Cupriavidus necator: one gene and its partner. The protein of the gene in region 2 interacts with the protein of the main gene of each other region in a pairwise test. Links are inferred from orthologs where the notes say so. Each region holds a gene or a part of one and is shown on either strand. Other genes may lie near its edges.

Evidence for each region.
Region 1: the proteins of badI (region 2) and rfaD interact in binary tests that used the Escherichia coli proteins (3 or more experiments, as listed by UniProt). The link is inferred for Cupriavidus necator from one-to-one orthologs.

What each region holds. Positions count from the first base shown.
Region 1 is NZ_CP066018.1:632,261-640,617, forward strand. What follows is about bases 3,010-5,815. They hold rfaD (ADP-glyceromanno-heptose 6-epimerase), read right to left. Parts: upstream 5,008-5,815; coding sequence 4,012-5,007; downstream 3,010-4,011. Other genes in these bases: I6H87_RS02990 (solute carrier family 23 protein), read right to left, coding at 3,010-3,250; I6H87_RS02995 (ComEA family DNA-binding protein), read right to left, coding at 3,488-3,856; rfaE1 (D-glycero-beta-D-manno-heptose-7-phosphate kinase), read right to left, coding at 5,036-5,815. In the rest of the region: mltB (lytic murein transglycosylase B), read left to right, coding at 1-841; cysteine synthase CysM, read right to left, coding at 911-1,813; more of I6H87_RS02990, read right to left, coding at 1,949-3,009; more of rfaE1, read right to left, coding at 5,816-5,983; I6H87_RS03010 (UDP-glucose dehydrogenase family protein), read right to left, coding at 6,064-7,446; lipopolysaccharide assembly protein LapB, read right to left, coding at 7,484-8,357. UniProt on the Escherichia coli protein: Catalyzes the interconversion between ADP-D-glycero-beta-D-manno-heptose and ADP-L-glycero-beta-D-manno-heptose via an epimerization at carbon 6 of the heptose.
Region 2 is NZ_CP066019.1:1,848,547-1,856,885, forward strand. What follows is about bases 2,012-4,799. They hold badI (2-ketocyclohexanecarboxyl-CoA hydrolase), read right to left. Parts: upstream 3,903-4,799; coding sequence 3,120-3,902; downstream 2,012-3,119. Other genes in these bases: aliB (cyclohexanecarboxyl-CoA dehydrogenase), read right to left, coding at 2,012-3,089; badH (2-hydroxycyclohexanecarboxyl-CoA dehydrogenase), read right to left, coding at 3,933-4,700. Also shown: I6H87_RS27315 (diaminobutyrate--2-oxoglutarate transaminase), read left to right, coding at 1-200; aliA (cyclohexanecarboxylate-CoA ligase), read right to left, coding at 249-1,892; more of aliB, read right to left, coding at 1,938-2,011; I6H87_RS27340 (MarR family winged helix-turn-helix transcriptional regulator), read left to right, coding at 4,840-5,361; I6H87_RS27345 (GYD domain-containing protein), read left to right, coding at 5,636-5,929; I6H87_RS27350 (zinc-binding alcohol dehydrogenase family protein), read right to left, coding at 6,007-7,023; fdhF (formate dehydrogenase subunit alpha), read right to left, coding at 7,193-8,339. UniProt on the Escherichia coli protein: Converts o-succinylbenzoyl-CoA (OSB-CoA) to 1,4-dihydroxy-2-naphthoyl-CoA (DHNA-CoA).

The DNA of each region.
Region 1 (8,357 bases), on a different replicon or contig from region 2:
GCGTCTGATCATGCCGCCCGCCACCACCGGCCGCAAAAGCTGGCGCACCTACCGCTCGCGCTTTATCGAGCCGATCCGCATCAACGCGGGCGTGCGCTTCTGGCAGGACAACCGCGACACGCTGCGCCGCGCCGAAGCCGAGTTCGGCGTGCCGGCATCGGTCATCGTCGGCATCATCGGCGTGGAAACCATCTATGGCCGCGACATGGGCACCTTCCGCGTGCTCGATTCGCTGTCCACGCTCGCCTTCGACTACCCGGACACGCCCAACCGCGAAGCCCGCACCACGCTGTTCCGCAACCAGCTGGCCGACTACCTGCTGTGGTGCCGCGACACCCGCACCGACGTGTACTCGGTGCTGGGCTCCTTCGCGGGCGCGATCGGCATCCCGCAGTTCATGCCGACCAGCCTGCGCGAATACGCCATCGACTACGACAACAACGGCCGCATCGACCTGCGCAACAGCCCTACCGACGCCATCGGCAGTGTCGCGCGCTTCCTGCAGCTGCACGGCTGGGAGCCGGGCCGCCCGGTGGTGTGGCGCATTGCCGGCGACGCCGGCAGCCTGGGTATCGCCACCGCCGCGGCCGACGGTGAGCCGTGGCCCACGCGCACGCTCAACCAGCTGACCCGCGCCGGCCTGCGCGTGGACGAGCCGATCGACCCCGCGCGCGAAGGCGAGACTGGCGTGCTGGTGGTGGACTTGCCCACCCCCGACCAGCCGACCGAGTACCTGCTCGGCCTGCGCAACTTCTACGTGCTGACGCGCTACAACCGCAGCTTCTTCTATGCGCTGGCGGTGTACCAGCTGGGCGAGGCGGTCAAGGCGGCGATGGGCTGACGCCAGCTGCCCGCCAAAGCAAGAAAGGCCTCGCATTTGCGAGGCCTTTCTTGTTGGCACCGGTTCAGGTCACGCCGGGAACACGCCGGTCGACAGGTAGCGGTCGCCGCGGTCGCACACAACGAACACGATGGTGGCGTTCTCCACTTCCTCGGCAATGCGCAGCGCCACGCAGAGCGCGCCCGCGGCCGAAATGCCGCAGAAGATGCCCTCTTCGGACGCCATGCGCCGCGCCATGTGCTCGGCATCGCCCTGGCTCACCGGCTCGGTGCGGTCGATGTAGCTGGCATCGTAGATCTTGGGCAGATACGCCTCGGGCCACTTGCGGATGCCCGGGATGCGCGAGCCTTCGGCCGGCTGCGCGCCGATGACCTGGATCTCCGGGTTCTGTTCCTTCAGGTAGCGCGACACGCCGGTAATGGTGCCGGTGGTGCCCATCGCCGAAACGAAGTGGGTGATGCGGCCGTCGGTATCGCGCCAGATCTCCGGCCCGGTGCCCTCGTAGTGCGCCTGCGGGTTGTCCGGGTTGGCGAACTGGTCGAGGATCACGCCCTTGCCATCGCGCTCCATCGAATCCGCCAGGTCGCGGGCGTACTCCATGCCGCCCTTGACCGGGGTCAGGATGATCTCGGCACCGTAGGCCGCCATGCTCTGGCGGCGTTCGAGGCTCAGGTCCTCGGGCATGATCAGCACCATCTTGTAGCCGCGGATGGCGGCCGCCATGGCCAGCGCGATGCCGGTATTGCCGGAAGTCGCCTCGATCAGGGTGTCGCCCGGCTTGATGCGCCCGCGCGCCTCGGCCCGGGCGATCATCGACACCGCGGGGCGGTCCTTGACCGAACCGGCCGGGTTGTTGCCTTCGAGCTTGCCGAGGATCACATTGCCGCGCGCGTCGTTGGCGGCACCGGGGATGCGCTGCAGTCTGACCAGCGGCGTATTGCCGATGGTGTCTTCAATTGTCTTGTAGGCCATGGAGCGAGGGGTCGCGAAAGGGGGTCGCAAACGGGGGATTCCAATTCGCCGGCCATTGTAATCCAGACACCTATCCCTCGCCGGCAGGCGGGATTTACGCTGCCACCCGCCCGCCTGCGCCCATCCTGCCCTGGCTCAGCCCTCTTCGTGGTTGCCTTCGCCCAACAGGTGGTACAGCAGGATGCAGCCGAAGGTGGCAGTCCCGATGCCGCCCAGCGTCATGCCGCCCAGTTTCAGCGTCAGGTCGCCGGCGGCCACCGTCAGCGTGGCGCCAACCGTGATCAGGTTGCGCGAGCTGGAGAAGTCCACCTTGTTCTGCACCCAGATCCGGCCCGCCGTCGCCGCGATCAGGCCGAACACGACGATGGTCAGCCCGCCGATCACCGGACCCGGGATGGTCAGGATCAGCGCACCGAACTTGGGCGAGAAGCCCAGCAGGATGGCCACCGCGGCCGCGACCACGAAGATCAGCGTCGAGTAGATCTTGGTGACCGCCATCACGCCCATGTTCTCGGCATAAGTGGTCACGCCGGTGCCGCCGCCGCTGGCCGACAGCATGGTCGCGATGCCGTCGCCGATGAAGGCACGGCCGATATACGGGTCCAGGTTGCGCCCGGTCATCACGCCGATGGCCTTGATATGACCCAGGTTCTCCGCCACCAGCACAATCGCCACCGGGGCGATCAGCAGCATGGCGCTGAGCTCGAAGGTCGGCGCCGTGAACGCCGGCAGCCCGAACCAGCTGGCCGCTGCCACGCTGGAGAAGTCGATCGGCTTGCCCAGCCCCATCACATTGGTGCCCAGGTAGTAGGCGAGGTAGCCGGCCAGGCCGCCGATCAGCACCGGCAGGCGCCCGATCATGCCGGGCGCACGCACCGCCACCAGCCCCACGGCCACCACCGTCAGCAGGCCCACCCAGGTATCGAGGGCCGCCCCGCTGACCGCCTTGACCGCTACCGGGGCCAGGTTCAGCCCGATCGCCGCGACGATGGCGCCGGTCACCACCGGCGGCATCAGCTTTTCGACCCAGGCGTAGCCCACCGCCTGCACGATCAGGCCGATCACCGTGTACAGCGCGCCGGCGGCGATGATGCCGCCCAGTGCCACCGGGATATTGAGGTTGGGGCCGCTGCCCGCGTAGCCGGTGGCGGCGATCACCACGGCGATGAAAGCGAAGCTGGAGCCAAGATAGCTCGGCACCCGCCCGCGCACGCACAGGAAGAAGATCAGCGTGCCGATGCCGGAAAACAGGATGGCGATATTCGGGTTGAAACCCATCAGGATCGGTGCAATGGCGGTCGAGCCGAACATCGCCACCACGTGCTGGATGCCGGCCAGCAGCGTCTGCCCGGCGGGCAGCCGCTCATCCGGCCCGATCACACCTTCGGTCTTGAGCCGCCACTGCGGCAGGAATCCCGCGTCCTCGCCATTCGCCATATTGTTCTGCTCCCTGTGGTCCGGGCTGGCCGCCTGGTCGGCGGCCGCCGCGTTTGTGCCTGGTTGTTTGGTAGATGCGTGCCTGTCGGCAGTCACGCGCGGCAGATCCTGCCGGCGCGGCGTCCGCATGATACTCCGCCGCCACGGGGCGTGCGAAGCGGCAAGGGTCTAGCACAACCCATACCAGCAAGGAGAGCGCCCGGCCACGTGGCAGCCGGGCGCCAGCCCCTGCGCCTGCTAGCGCGCCGGCTTGGTGGCCGCCGCGGGCGCTGCCTTGGCGGCCTTGGCCGGGGCCGCTGCTGCGGCTCCCTTCGGGCCAATGGCGAGGCCAGCGTCCTGCAGCTTCGCCACGGACTTCGGCCCGATGCCGCTGACGCGCTCGGCCAGGTCCGCGGCGTCCTTGTAGGGCCCACGCTTGTTGCGTTCGTCGATGATGTTGCGGGCGGTGGCGGCTCCCACGCCCTTGACCGAGGTCAGCGCCGCCTCGTCCGCCGTGTTGACATCGATGGCGGCATGCGCGGCACCGCCTGCGAACAGGCAGATGGTTGCAGCAAGGAATACCAGGGAAAAACGCCGGGCAAGTTGCCGGACCCAATGCTTGAACATGAAGGCTCTCCTTTCCTGTGGATGGTCTGAGGTACCACCCCCGCCGGGGCGGCGAGGTCAGGTCAGGATAGGGGCGGGCCGCAGCGGCGGCCCATGCGGCAACAAAAGTTGACACCGGCCGCACGAAAGCGTGTCGGCCGGCTGCGCGCCGATTGTCAGCCGGCGCGTTCGATCAGCCAGCGGCAGTAGCGCGCCACGCCTTCCTCGACGCTCAGGAACGGCTCGCTGTAGCCGGCGCTGCGCAGCTTCGACACATCCGACTGCGTAAAGCACTGGTACTTGCCGCGCAGCGCATCGGGGAACTTGACGTACTCGAGCAGGCCTTCCTGCACCAGTTCATCGAGCGACAGGCGCGGCTTGCCTTCGGCCTCGCGCAGGGTATTGACCACGGTGGCGGCGATGTCGTTGAACGGCTGCGCGCGGCCGGTGCCGAGATTGAAGATGCCGGACTTGTCCGGATGGTCGAAGAAGTGCAGGTTGACCTTGACCACGTCCTCGACCGAGATAAAGTCGCGGCTCTGCATGCCGGGGGCATAGCCACCGTACTCGCCGAACAGCTTCACCGTGCCGTCGGCGCGGAACTGGTTGAAGTTGTGGAAGGCGACCGAGGCCATGCGGCCCTTGTGCGTTTCACGCGGGCCGTACACGTTGAAGTAGCGGAAGCCCACGATCTGCGACAGCGCCGACGGCAGCCGGCGCCGCACGATCTGGTCGAACAGGAACTTGGAGTAGCCGTACACGTTCAGCGGGCGCTCAAACTCGCGGTCTTCGCGGAACACCTGCGAAGCACCGTAGGTAGCCGCCGACGACGCATACAGGAACTGCGTGCCCTGTTCCAGGCAGCTCTCCATCAGCGACAGCGTGTAACGGTAGTTGTTCTCCATCATGTAACGGCCGTCGGTCTCCATGGTGTCGGAGCACGCGCCCTCATGGAATACCGCCCGCACCTTGCCGAACTCGCCGCGGGCAAAGCGCGCGAGGAAGTCCTGCTTGTCCAGGTAGTCGGAGATCTCGCAGTCGACCAGGTTGTGGAACTTGTCGGCACGGGTCAGGTTGTCGACAGCGATGACGTTGGTCTCGCCGCGGTCGTTCAGGCCTTTGACGAGGTTGCTGCCGATAAAGCCAGCGGCGCCGGTGACGATGATGGTCATGGTCGGATCAGGATGGGGGCGCCACGCCTCACGGGGCGGCGCCGAACAATTCAGAATAAGAGACGACGGCGGTACCAAGCTTGCCCACCACGATGGCGCCGGCACGATTGGCATGCTGCACGGCTTCCTTGAGCGGCACGCCGGCACCCAGCATGGTGGCGAGCGTGGCGATCACGGTATCGCCCGCACCCGATACATCATAGACCTCGCGCGCCTGGGCGGAGACGTGCAGCACCTCGGCCTCGGTGTAGAGCGTCATGCCCTCTTCCGAGCGCGTCAGCAACAGCGCCTCCAGCTGCAGCCCGCGGCGCAGGTTCTGCGCGCGGATGGTCAGGTCGGCCTCGGTCTTCCAGGCGCCGACCACGGCACGCATCTCGGCCCGGTTGGGGGTGATCAGGGTGGCGCCGCGGTAGCGCGAGTAGTCGTCGCCCTTGGGATCGATCAGCACCTTGCGCCCGGCCGCGCGGCTGGCGTCGATCATGCGCGTGACGTGGGTCAGACCGCCTTTGCCGTAATCGGACAGCACCAGCACCTGGTAGTCGTTGATCAGGGCCAGGAAGCGGTCCTGTACCGCGGCCAGCACTTCATGCGCCGGCGCGCTCTCGAAATCCACGCGCAGCAACTGCTGCTGGTGCGCCACCACGCGCAGCTTGATGGTGGTGTTGAGCTTGGGATCGCGGTGCAGGTAGGGCTGCACATGGCTCTCGCCCAGCAGCGCTTCAAGCGTGCGGGCCGGCTCGTCGTCGCCGACCACGCCCAGCATGCCCACGCGTGCGCCCAGTGCCGCGGCATTGCGGGCCACGTTGGCGGCGCCGCCCAGGCGCTCGTCGCTGCGCTTGACCTGGACCACCGGCACCGGTGCTTCCGGCGAGATGCGCTCCACATCGCCGAACCAGTAGCGGTCCAGCATCATGTCGCCGACCACCAGGATATGGGACTGCCGGATCTGCTCCTGCGGAATGACGGTCTTGTTCATGAAGATCCTTGGCAATATCGCGCCGGCCGCGGCCGCCGCGTTAGCTTATCGGTTGATGAGTCCGTTGACCCGCCGGCGCCTCATTCGTTCACGGCCTGCCGGGTCGGGCGGCCGATGGCGTGGTACTCCACGCCGGTCTCGACCATGGCCTCAGGCTCATACAGGTTGCGCCCGTCGAAGACCACCGGGGCCTTCAGGCGCCGCTTGATCTGACCGAAGTCTGGGCTGCGGAACACCTTCCATTCAGTCACGATCACCAGCGCGTCGGCGCCGTCCAGCGCATCCATCTGGTTCTCGTGGAAACTCACGCGCGCGGCGCCGCCCGGCAGGTCGGCCAGGTCGGCATCCAGCACGCGCCGGGCTTCGGCCATCGACACCGGGTCGTGCATGCGCAGCGACGCGCCGCGCGACACCAGTTCGCGTGCCAGCACCCGCGACGGTGCCTCGCGCATGTCGTCGGTGTTGGGCTTGAAGGCCAGGCCCCACACCGCAAAGGTGCGGCCAGTCAGGTCATCGCCGAAGCGGCGCACGACCTTGTCGCCCAGCACGCGCTTCTGTGCGCCGTTGACCGATTCCACCGCTTCCAGCACGCGCATCGGCTTGCCATGGTCGGCGGCGGTGCGCATCAGCGCCTGCACGTCCTTGGGGAAGCATGAACCGCCATAGCCGGCGCCGGCATACAGGAAGCTGTAGCCGATGCGCGGGTCCGATCCGATGCCCATGCGCACCAGTTCGATATCGGCGCCGACCTCGTCGGCCAGGTTGGCCAGCTCGTTCATGAACGAGATGCGCGTGGCCAGCATCGAATTGGCGGCGTATTTGGTGAACTCGGCCGAGCGCACGTCCATGTAGAAGGTGCGCTCGTGGTGCCGGTTGAACGGCGCGTAAAGCTGGCGCATGGTGGCCTGCGCGTGGCGGCCGGCGACGTCGGCGTTGCAGCCCAGCACGATGCGGTCCGGGCGCATGAAGTCCTCGACCGCGGCGCCCTCCTTCAGGAACTCGGGGTTCGACACCACCGAGAACTGCAGGTCTTCCAGGCTGCGCGCGGCCAGCTCCGCGCGGATCGTGGCGGCCACGCGGTCGCCGGTGCCAACCGGCACGGTGGACTTGTCGACCACGACCTTGAAGCCGGTCATATGGCGGCCGATATTGCGCGCCGCCGCCAACACGTACTTCAGGTCGGCAGAGCCGTCTTCGTCCGGGGGCGTGCCCACGGCGATGAACTGCACGTCGGCGTGCTCGACGCTGGCCGCCACGTCGGTGGAAAAGGTCAGCCGCCCGGCGGCCCGGTTGCGCTGGATCAGCTCCTGCAGGCCCGGCTCGTAGATCGGCACCCCGCCTGCGTTAAGCAGCGCGATCTTCTGCTCGTCCAGGTCCAGGCAGAACACGTCGTTGCCAAGTTCCGCCAGGCAGGCGCCGGTGACAAGGCCGACATAGCCGCTGCCGATGATCGTGACTTTCATAGCGTCAATTCAATTCTGTTGCACAGGCCGCCCGGGATCAGCCGAGCGTCTCGGAACGCCGCGGGGCGTAGGTTTCCCAGCGGTTGCATCCCGGGCATTGCCAATAGAAAAGCCGGGCGCGGAAGCCGCACTCGCGGCAGGTGTAGCGCGCGAGGTTGCGCGTGCGCAGCTGCAGCAGGTCACGGATGGCCGTGGTTTCCTGCGCTTGCTCGCCGTTGCCGTCGGCGCCCTCGGCACCCTCTGCCGGGGCATCGGCACCCGCCGGCTGCGCGGACGGGGCGCCGGCCGTGACCACCGCCGCCTGCGCCTCGAAATACTTGGTCAGCGCCAGCAGCGTGGGCTGGCGGCGCAGCTGTTCGCGCATCAGGCGCGCGGCGGCTTCCGGGCCATTCACTTCCAGCTCTGCCTTGTAGGCGGTATCGAGCACCTCCGGCGCCAGCTTGCCCTTGAGCAGGCCGCGCAGCCATTCCAGTGCGGCGCCCTCCTCCTGCAGGCTGGCGTAGGCCTTGACCACGCGGTCCGCCACCAGCGGCAGAAAGGATGCATCCTGCCGTTCGATGCCAAGCCAGTGGCCAAGCGCCGCGCGGGCATCGCCCGCCGCCGCGGCCACGTCGCCCAACAGGATCGGGGCACGCACGTTGGCAGGATTCTCGGCAACGGCCTGGTTCAGCCACTTCACCGCATCTTCGGGGCGCTTGCGCTGCAGCGCGTCCTGCGCCAGCTCGCAGCAGAACTGGGCAATCTGCAGGCTGTAGCTGGTCTGCTCCAGCGTCTGCAGCTCGCGCGCAGCCTCGATCGCCTTCTGCCACTCCTTTTCCACTTCATAGAGCTCAAGCAGCACGCGCTTGGCCGACGCCGCGTAGGGGCCCGACATCAGCCGGCGCAGCGATTCCTCGGCGCGGTCCAGCAGG
Region 2 (8,339 bases):
GCGCCTACCCGGCCGACGGCACCTTCGCGCGCACGGTGCAACGCGAATGCCTGCAGCGCGGGCTGATCGTCGAACTGGGCGGACGCCACGGCGCCACGGTGCGCTTCCTGCCACCGCTGGTCATCGGCGAGACCGAGATCGACCTGGTGGCCGAGTTGTTTGGCGACGCAGTCAGCGCGGCGCACAAGCAATGCCGCTGAGCGCTTGCGCGCCGTTCCGCGGTGGCCGGGGCCACCGCGGAACCAGCTTCAGGACGCGTCACCGCGCAGCATCTCGCGCAGCCGGAATTTCTGGATCTTCCCGGCGGGCGTGGCCGGCAAGGCGTCCCGCACCACGAGCTTCTCGGGGATGTACTGCAGCGCCATTTTCTGCGCCTTGAGCCAGTCCACCATCGCCGCCTGGTCGAACGGCTGGCCGGCGCGCGGTACCACGAAGGCGCAGGCGCGCTCGCCCAGGCGCTCGTCGGGATAGGCGACGATGGCCACCTGGGAGACCGCGGGATGGCGGTACAGCAGGGTCTCGACCTCCAGCACGGGGATGTTCTCGCCGCCGCGGATGATCACGTCCTTGCTGCGCCCGGCGATGCGCAGGTAGCCGCTGGCATCCAGCCGTGCGAGGTCGCCGGTGTCGAACCAGCCGTCGGCATCGGTGCCGTTGAGCTGCGGGCGCTTCAGGTAGCCACCGAAGTTGGAACAGGCGCGCACCAGCAGGCGGCCGGTTTCGCCGGGCGGCACGTCGGCGTCGGTGCCGTCCACGATGCGTATTTCGACGCCTGGCAGCGGGCAGCCGTCGGTGGTCGAGGCGCGCTCGTCGCTGTCATCCGGCAGCGTGGTGGTAACCGCACCGTTCTCCGTCATGCCCCAGGCCGATACGATCTTCGCGCCGAGCGCCTCGCGGGCGCGCTCGACCAGCGCGCCGGGAATCGGCGCACCGGCGCACAGGAAGATGCGCAGGCTGGGAACCGGCGTGCCGGACTCCGCCACCACACGCGCCAGATCGGTCAGGAACGGCGTCGAACCCATGGTGAAGGTCACGCCCTCCTCGCGGATCAGCGCGGCCGCGCGCGCCGGGTCCCAGATGTCTTGCAGCACAGCATGCGCCCCCAGCAACACCGGCATCAGCAGTCCATACATGAAGCCGGTCTGGTGCGCCATCGGCGACGCCATCAGCACCACATCGTCGCTGGTCAGGCGCAGCCGTTCGGCGTAGGCGACGATGTTGGAGAACAGCGTGTTGGCGCTATGCATCACGCCCTTGGGCTCGCCGGTGGTGCCGGAGGTGTAGATCAGCTGCGTGACGTCGTCCGGGCCGGGACAGCTGCGCAGCAGGATGTTGGCGGCATCGGGCTCATATTCCCAGGCGGGACCGCTAAGCAGTGCTTCAAAGCTGTCCGCGCCATCACCGCCGGCAACAACGATGTGGCGCAGCGCCGGCAATGCCTCGCGCAAACCCTGCAGCATCTGGGCATGGCCGAAGCCGCGGAACAGCTGCGGCACCACCGCCACCTTGCATTGCGCATGCGCCAGCATGAACGACAGCTCGCGCTCGCGGAAGATCGGCATCAGCGGGTTGAGCACCGCGCCCAGCCGCGAGCAGGCGAGATACAGCACAGTCAGGTGCCAGCCGTTCGGGAGCTGGCATGACACCACATCCTGCGCGCCGATGCCGAGGCGGCTGAGACCCATCGCTACCCGGTCCGCCATCCGGGCCAGTTCGCGCCAGGTGAAGCGTGTCATGCTGCCGCTGTCGAGGCTCAGCGCCGTCAGCGCTGGGGCGTCGGGCCGGTCGCGCACGCAGGCGGCCAGGTAGTCGTTGACGGTGCGGTCATGCCAATGCCTGGCGGCAATGCTGGCGGCACGGCGCGGCGCGATCAGTACGGCGTCGAAATCCATGGGTGTCTCCTCTTTATCGGACGGCTCGGCGGTCGTGGCGCCGCTTCAGGCCGGTACGGCTTCGCGCCCCGCGCGCGTGCGGGCAATGATGGTCTTCATGATCTGTGCCGTGCCGTCGCCGATCTGGAAGCCCAGCACATCGCGCAGGCGCTGCTCCATCACGCCGCGGTCATAACCACCGTGGCCGAACGACAGCAGGCACTGGTGCACCACGTCGTACGCCAGCCTGGGCGCCCACCACTTGCACATCGCCGCCTCGGCGGTATGCGGCAGGCCACGGTCCTTGAGCCACAGCGTCTGCAGGCACAGCAGGCGCGCACCCTGCACCTGGGTCTCGAAATCGGCCAGCGGATGCGACACGCCCTGGAAGGCCGACAGCGGCTTGCCGAAGGCCTGGCGCTCGGCCACGTAGGCCCAGGTCTCGTCCAGCGCGGCCTGCGCCACCGCCAGCACCTGCAGGCCGATCAGCGCGCGCGAGAAGTCGAAGCCCTGCATCACCTGCACGAACCCCTCCCCCTCCTTGCCGAGCAGGTGGCTGGCCGGCACGCGCACGTTCTCGAAGAAGATCGAGCCGCGCCCGATGGCGCGCTGGCCGTGGCAGTCGAAGCGGTTGCGCGTGATGCCCGGCAGGTCCATCGGCACCAGCAGCGCAGACACGCCGCGCGCGCCGGACTCGACGGTGCCGCTGCGGGCAAAGACCACCGCGGCATCGGCCTGGTCGGCGGCGGAGATCGAGGTCTTCTCGCCGTTGAGCACGTAGACGTCGCCATCGCGCTCCATGCGCAGGCGCAGGCTGGCCGCGTCGGAGCCGCCGCGCGGCTCGGTCAGCGCGATTGCCAGCAGCGCCTCGCCGCGCGTCAGGCGCTGCAGCCACGGTCCGGCGATTTCCGGCTGTGCATGGTGCGCCAGGATCTGGCCATTGAGCGACGCGAGCAAGTTGATGTACGACAGGCTCAGGTCGGCACGCGCCACGGCTTCATGGATCACGCCGGCGGCCAATGAGCCCATGCCCTGCCCGCCATACTGCTCCGGCAGTTCGGGCGCGATAAAGCCCATCTCGCCCATTTCGCGCATCAGCGCGCGGTCCAGCACGCGGGTGCGGTCGCGCTCCAGGTAGCCGGGCGCCACGCGCGCATCGGCAAAGCGGCGCGCGTGCTCGGCCAGCGCCGTCAGGTCTTCGTCAAGATAGGGATTCATGGTGGTCTCCGCTGGTTCGGACGGCACGGCTTACTTCGCGTACTTGCGGAACTCGGGCTTGCGCTTTTCCTGGAAAGCGCGCACGCCTTCGCGCGATTCCTCGGTGTCGTAATAGAGCTTGAGCGCGTACATGCCCATGCCGGCGATGCCGCTCTGGTGCGCGGTATCGAGATTGAAGGAGCGCTTGGCAATGGCGATCGCGGTGGGACTCTTCTCCATGATCTCGTCGCACCACTTCTGTACCTCGGCATCGAGCTGCTCGTGCGGCACCACCGCATTGACCAGCCCCATTGCCAGCGCTTCCGCGGCCGGATAGCGGCGGCACAGGTACCAGATCTCGCGCGCCTTCTTCTCGCCCACCACGCGCGCCAGGAAGGCGGTGCCGTAGCCCGGGTCGACCGAACCGACCTTGGGCCCGACCTGCCCGAATACGGCCTTGTCCGACGCGATGGTGAAATCGCAGATCGTGCACAGCACGTTGCCGCCGCCCACGGCATAGCCCTGCACGCGCGCGATCACCGGCTTGGGCACGTCGCGGATGGCGTTGTGCAGTTCTTCCATCGGCAGGCCGATGGTGCCGCGGCCGTCGTACTGGCCCTCGTGCGCGGACTGGTCGCCGCCGGTGCAGAAGGCCTTTTCGCCGGCACCGGCCAGCACGATGGCGCCGATCTCGCGGTCATAGCCGGCGCGGTTGATGGCGTGGATCAGTTCGTCGCAGGTGCGCCCGCGGAAGGCGTTCATCTTTTCCGGGCGGTTGATGAGGATCCAGGCGGCGCCGTTGCGCACTTCGTACAGGATGTCTTCGTATTGCATGGTGGTCTCCGTTTTCTGGTGTTTGCTTGCTCAGCCGTTCATGGTCAGGCCGCCCGACACGCTCAGCACCTGGCCGGTGATAAAGCCGGCGTCGTCGCTGGCAAAGAACAGCACTGCGCCGGGCAGGTCGTCGGGCTGGCCGATGCGGCCCAGCGGGATCGAGCGGGTAAAGGCTTCCACCAGCTTCTCGGGGTTGCCCGCACCCTGCTTGTAGTCTTCGAACAGCGCGGTCTCGGTCGGCCCTGGGCACACCACGTTGACGGTGATGCCGTGGCGCGCATGTTCGCGGGCAATCGTCTTGGAGAACGACACCAACCCACCCTTGCATGCGGCATAGACCGCCTCGCCGGACGAACCCACGCGCGCCGCGTCCGAGGCAATGCTGACGATGCGTCCGCGCCGGCGCGCGACCATGCCCGGCAGCACCGCGTGGTGCATGTGCAGCGCGCCGATCAGGTTGATGGCGATCAGCCGATCCCATTGCGCGGGCTCGGTCTTGATGAATGGCTTGAACACATCCCAGCCGGCGTTGTTGACCAGCACGTCCACCGGGCCCAGGCCCTGCTCCACTGCCGCCACCGCGGCATCCACGCTGGCGCGCTCGGTGATGTCGCAGCGGATCGCCAGCGCCCGCCCGCCAGCCTCGCGGATCTGGCCGGCGACGCGCTCGGCCGCTTCCGGGTTAAGGTCGAGTACGCCCACCGCCGCCCCGGCGCGCGCAAAGCGCAAACACGTTGCACCGCCGATACCACCGCCACCACCGGTCACGATGACCGTCTTGCCTTCAAGTCCTTGCACAGCGTTCTCCTTTCAGGATTCCGGTGCTATCGTGCCGGCCATGACGCCGTCACATCGCACCGCCAATTAGGTAAATATATTTACCTATAATAGGAGGCAGCCATTGCCTGCGCAAGACGCCAACACTGTGAAAAAGACTATGGTTAACCCGGACGTAGAAGTAGAACTCCCCACAAACGCGCGCATGGAACTGGCCAACCGGCTTTTCTTCCGGCTATACCAATGCGCAAATATGTTGCATAAAACGGGATCACGAGCCGTCGAGGCAGAGGGCCTGACGACGCAGCAGTGGGCCGTGCTCGGCGCGTTGTCGCGTCCGGAAGCCGCCGATGGCATGAGCGTGGGCGACCTGGCCCGCTACCTGATGGTGAGCCGGCAAAACCTGTCAGGACTGGTCAGCCGGATGGAACGCGACGGCCACGTCACGCTGGCCCCGGACGGCCGCGACCGCCGCTCACGGCTGATACGGATGAGCGAACCGGGCCGGGAGGTCTGGCTGCACCAGGCGCAGCCGAAGATCCGGGCCTATTACGAGCAGGCGCTGACGGGGTTTTCTACCAATGACCTGACGCACACGCTGCATTACCTGCTCAAGTTGCTGGACAACATGCGTGCGCTCGACACGCCCGACAGCGCAGACGGTGGCAGCCCAGGGGACTGAGTCGCACGCAGTATCGCAACTGAAACACACCGGCACACACCGGCCGGCTGGAACAGCCGAGCGCGCGTCCGCGATCCGCATCCTGGCCTGCCGCGCCGACTGGCGCGCAATATGCGTTGGCATGAAGTTGCTCAGACATCGCGAGCATCAACGGTGAGGCGCCATGCCATTCGCGCCTCGCCACGCCCCGAAGCCCTGAACCACTGCCCCGGCCGCTTGCCCCATGCACGCCGCCGGGACGGCGACCGATCCAACCATAACCGGAGGTCCCGCCATGACCCGCTACATCGTGCTAGCCAGCTTCACCGACCAGGGCATCCGCACCGTCAAGGACACCACCAAGCGCGCGGCCGCCGTGCGCGAGATGGGGGCACGCCTGGGCGTGCAGATGAAAGACATCTACTGGACGCTGGGCGAATACGACATCGTGCTCACCGTCGAAGCGCCCGACGACGAGACCATGACCAGCTTCGGGCTGACCATCGGCGCAGCCGGCAACGTGCGCACCCAAACCCTGCGCGCCTTCAATAGCGACGAGATGCAGAGCATCCTCGGCAAGATGGGCTGACCCCTGCCCCGGGAACGCACAACGCCCGCCGGGGCATCCCGGCGGACGTTGTCGTTTGCCGGGCGCGGCACGCCGGCTCAGAACCCTTCCAGCACCAGCTTGCCGATAGTGCGCCCGCCTTCCAGCATGGCGTGCGCGCGCCGCAGGTTCTCCGCATTGATGCGCCCCAGGTTCTCGCCCAGCGTGGTCTGCAGGCGCCCGGCATCGACCAGCCGCGTGACCTCGTTAAGCAGACGATGCTGCGCGACCATGTCGGGCGTGCTGTACATGGCGCGCGTGAACATGAATTCCCAGACGAAGGTGGCGCTCTTGTTCTTGAGCAATTCCACCGGCAACGGCCGCGTATTTGCGACGATCGTGCAGATCTTGCCCTGCGGGGCGACCACTTCAGCCATCGCCGGGAAATGCCCGTCGATGTCGTTGAAGCAGAGGATGTAGTCGACCTCGGCAAATCCCAGCGCCTTCAGCTGCGCCGGCAGATCGCCACGATGGTCAACCGTATGGTCGGCGCCAAGGCGGCGGCACCATTCCTGCGACTCGGGCCGCGACGCGGTGGCGATCACGGTCAGCCCGGCCAGCACCTTGGCCAGCTGGATGCCGATCGAGCCCACGCCGCCCGCGCCGCCGATGATCAGCACCGGGCGCCCGGCGTGATCCCCATTGGGCGAAATGCCCAGCCGGTCGAACAGAGCCTCCCAGGCGGTGATCGCCGTCAGCGGCAGCGCCGCCGCGTTGGCGAAATCCAGCGAGGCAGGCTTGTGGCCGACGATGCGCTCATCGACCAGGTGGAACTCGGCGTTGGAGCCGGACCGAGTGATGCTGCCCGCGTAGTAGACCGGGTCGCCGACCTTGAACAGGGTCACCTCCGGCCCCACGGCGGCCACCGTGCCGGCCGCGTCCCAGCCCAGCACGCGCGGCGCGGGCTCTACCTGCGCCTTGGGCGCGCGCACCTTGGTGTCGACCGGGTTGACCGAGACGGCCTCAACCTTCACCAGCAGGTCGCGGCCGCCGGGGCTGGGCATGTCGATCTCCACGTCTTGCAGCGAACGCGGGTCGGAGATGGGCAGGTACTGGGTCAGGCCGATGGCTTTCATGGCGGGCTCCGGGTTGTGTAGGGAATGAACCGAAGCGTAGCCTGTCACGATTGATTTGATTAGCCGGAAGCTACAGCAATCAATTTCCCGAAACTCCGGATAATCACCCAACAAAAAGGGCCGCCTGCGCTACCCGCGCAGACGGCCCCGCCAGGGCTTGCCGTCGGCCCTACACCGCCGCCAGGATCTGCCCGCCGCCGTAGCTCGACTGCTCCGGCGGCGCGCCGCCCAGTGCCATCTTCACCGCGCAGTACTTGAACTCCGGGATCTTGCCGAAGGGGTCCAGTGCCGCATTGGTCAGCTTGTTGATCGCCGCCTCGTAATAGCAGAACGGCACGAACACCGCCCCGCGCGGCGTGCCGGCATCGGCCCGCGCGTACAGCGTGACTTCGCCGCGGCGCGATGCCAGCGTGACCACGTCGCCCGGCTTGCCGCCCAGCGCGTCCAGGTCCAGCGGGTGCACCAGCGCCACCGGATCGGGCTCGATCGCATCCAGCACGCCGGCGCGCCGCGTCATGCTGCCGGTGTGCCAGTGCTCGAGCTGGCGGCCGGTGATCAGCACCATCGGGTAGTCGATATCGGGCCGCTCGGCTGCCGGGATGATGTCGGCCGGCACGAAGCGCCCCCGGCCGCTGGCGGTCGGGAAGCTGTCGATAAAGATCACCGGTTCGCCCGGGTCGCCCTCTTCCTTGCACGGATAAGTCACTGCGTGTTCGCGCTCCAGCCGCTCCCAGGTCACGCCGCCGATGCTGGGCATGGCCTGGCGCATCTCGTCGAAGACCTCGGCCACGCCGTCGTAGTGCCAGTCCAGCCCCAGCTGCGCCGCCATCTGCTGGATGATCCACAGGTCCTGGCGCGCCTGCCCCGGCGGGTTCAATGCCTGGCGGCCGAGCTGGACGGTGCGGTCGGTGTTGGTGAAGGTGCCGGTCTTCTCCGGGAAGGCCGAAGCCGGCAGCACCACGTCGGCCAGGTAGGCGGTCTCGGTCAGGAAAATGTCCTGCACCACCAGGTGGTCGAGCGAGGCCAGCGCCTGGCGCGCATGCTCGGCGTCGGGGTCTGACATCGCCGGGTTCTCACCCATGATGTACATGCCGCGCACCTCGCCGCGCTCGATCGCCTGCATCACCTCGACCACGGTCAGGCCGGGCTGGCGGTCCAGCGGCATGCCCCACAGCGCCTCGAAGCTGGCGATCGCCACGGGATCGTCCACGCGGCGGTAGTCCGGGTACATCATCGGGATCAGGCCGGCATCGGACGCGCCCTGCACGTTGTTCTGGCCGCGCAGCGGATGCAGGCCGGTGCCGGGGCGGCCGATC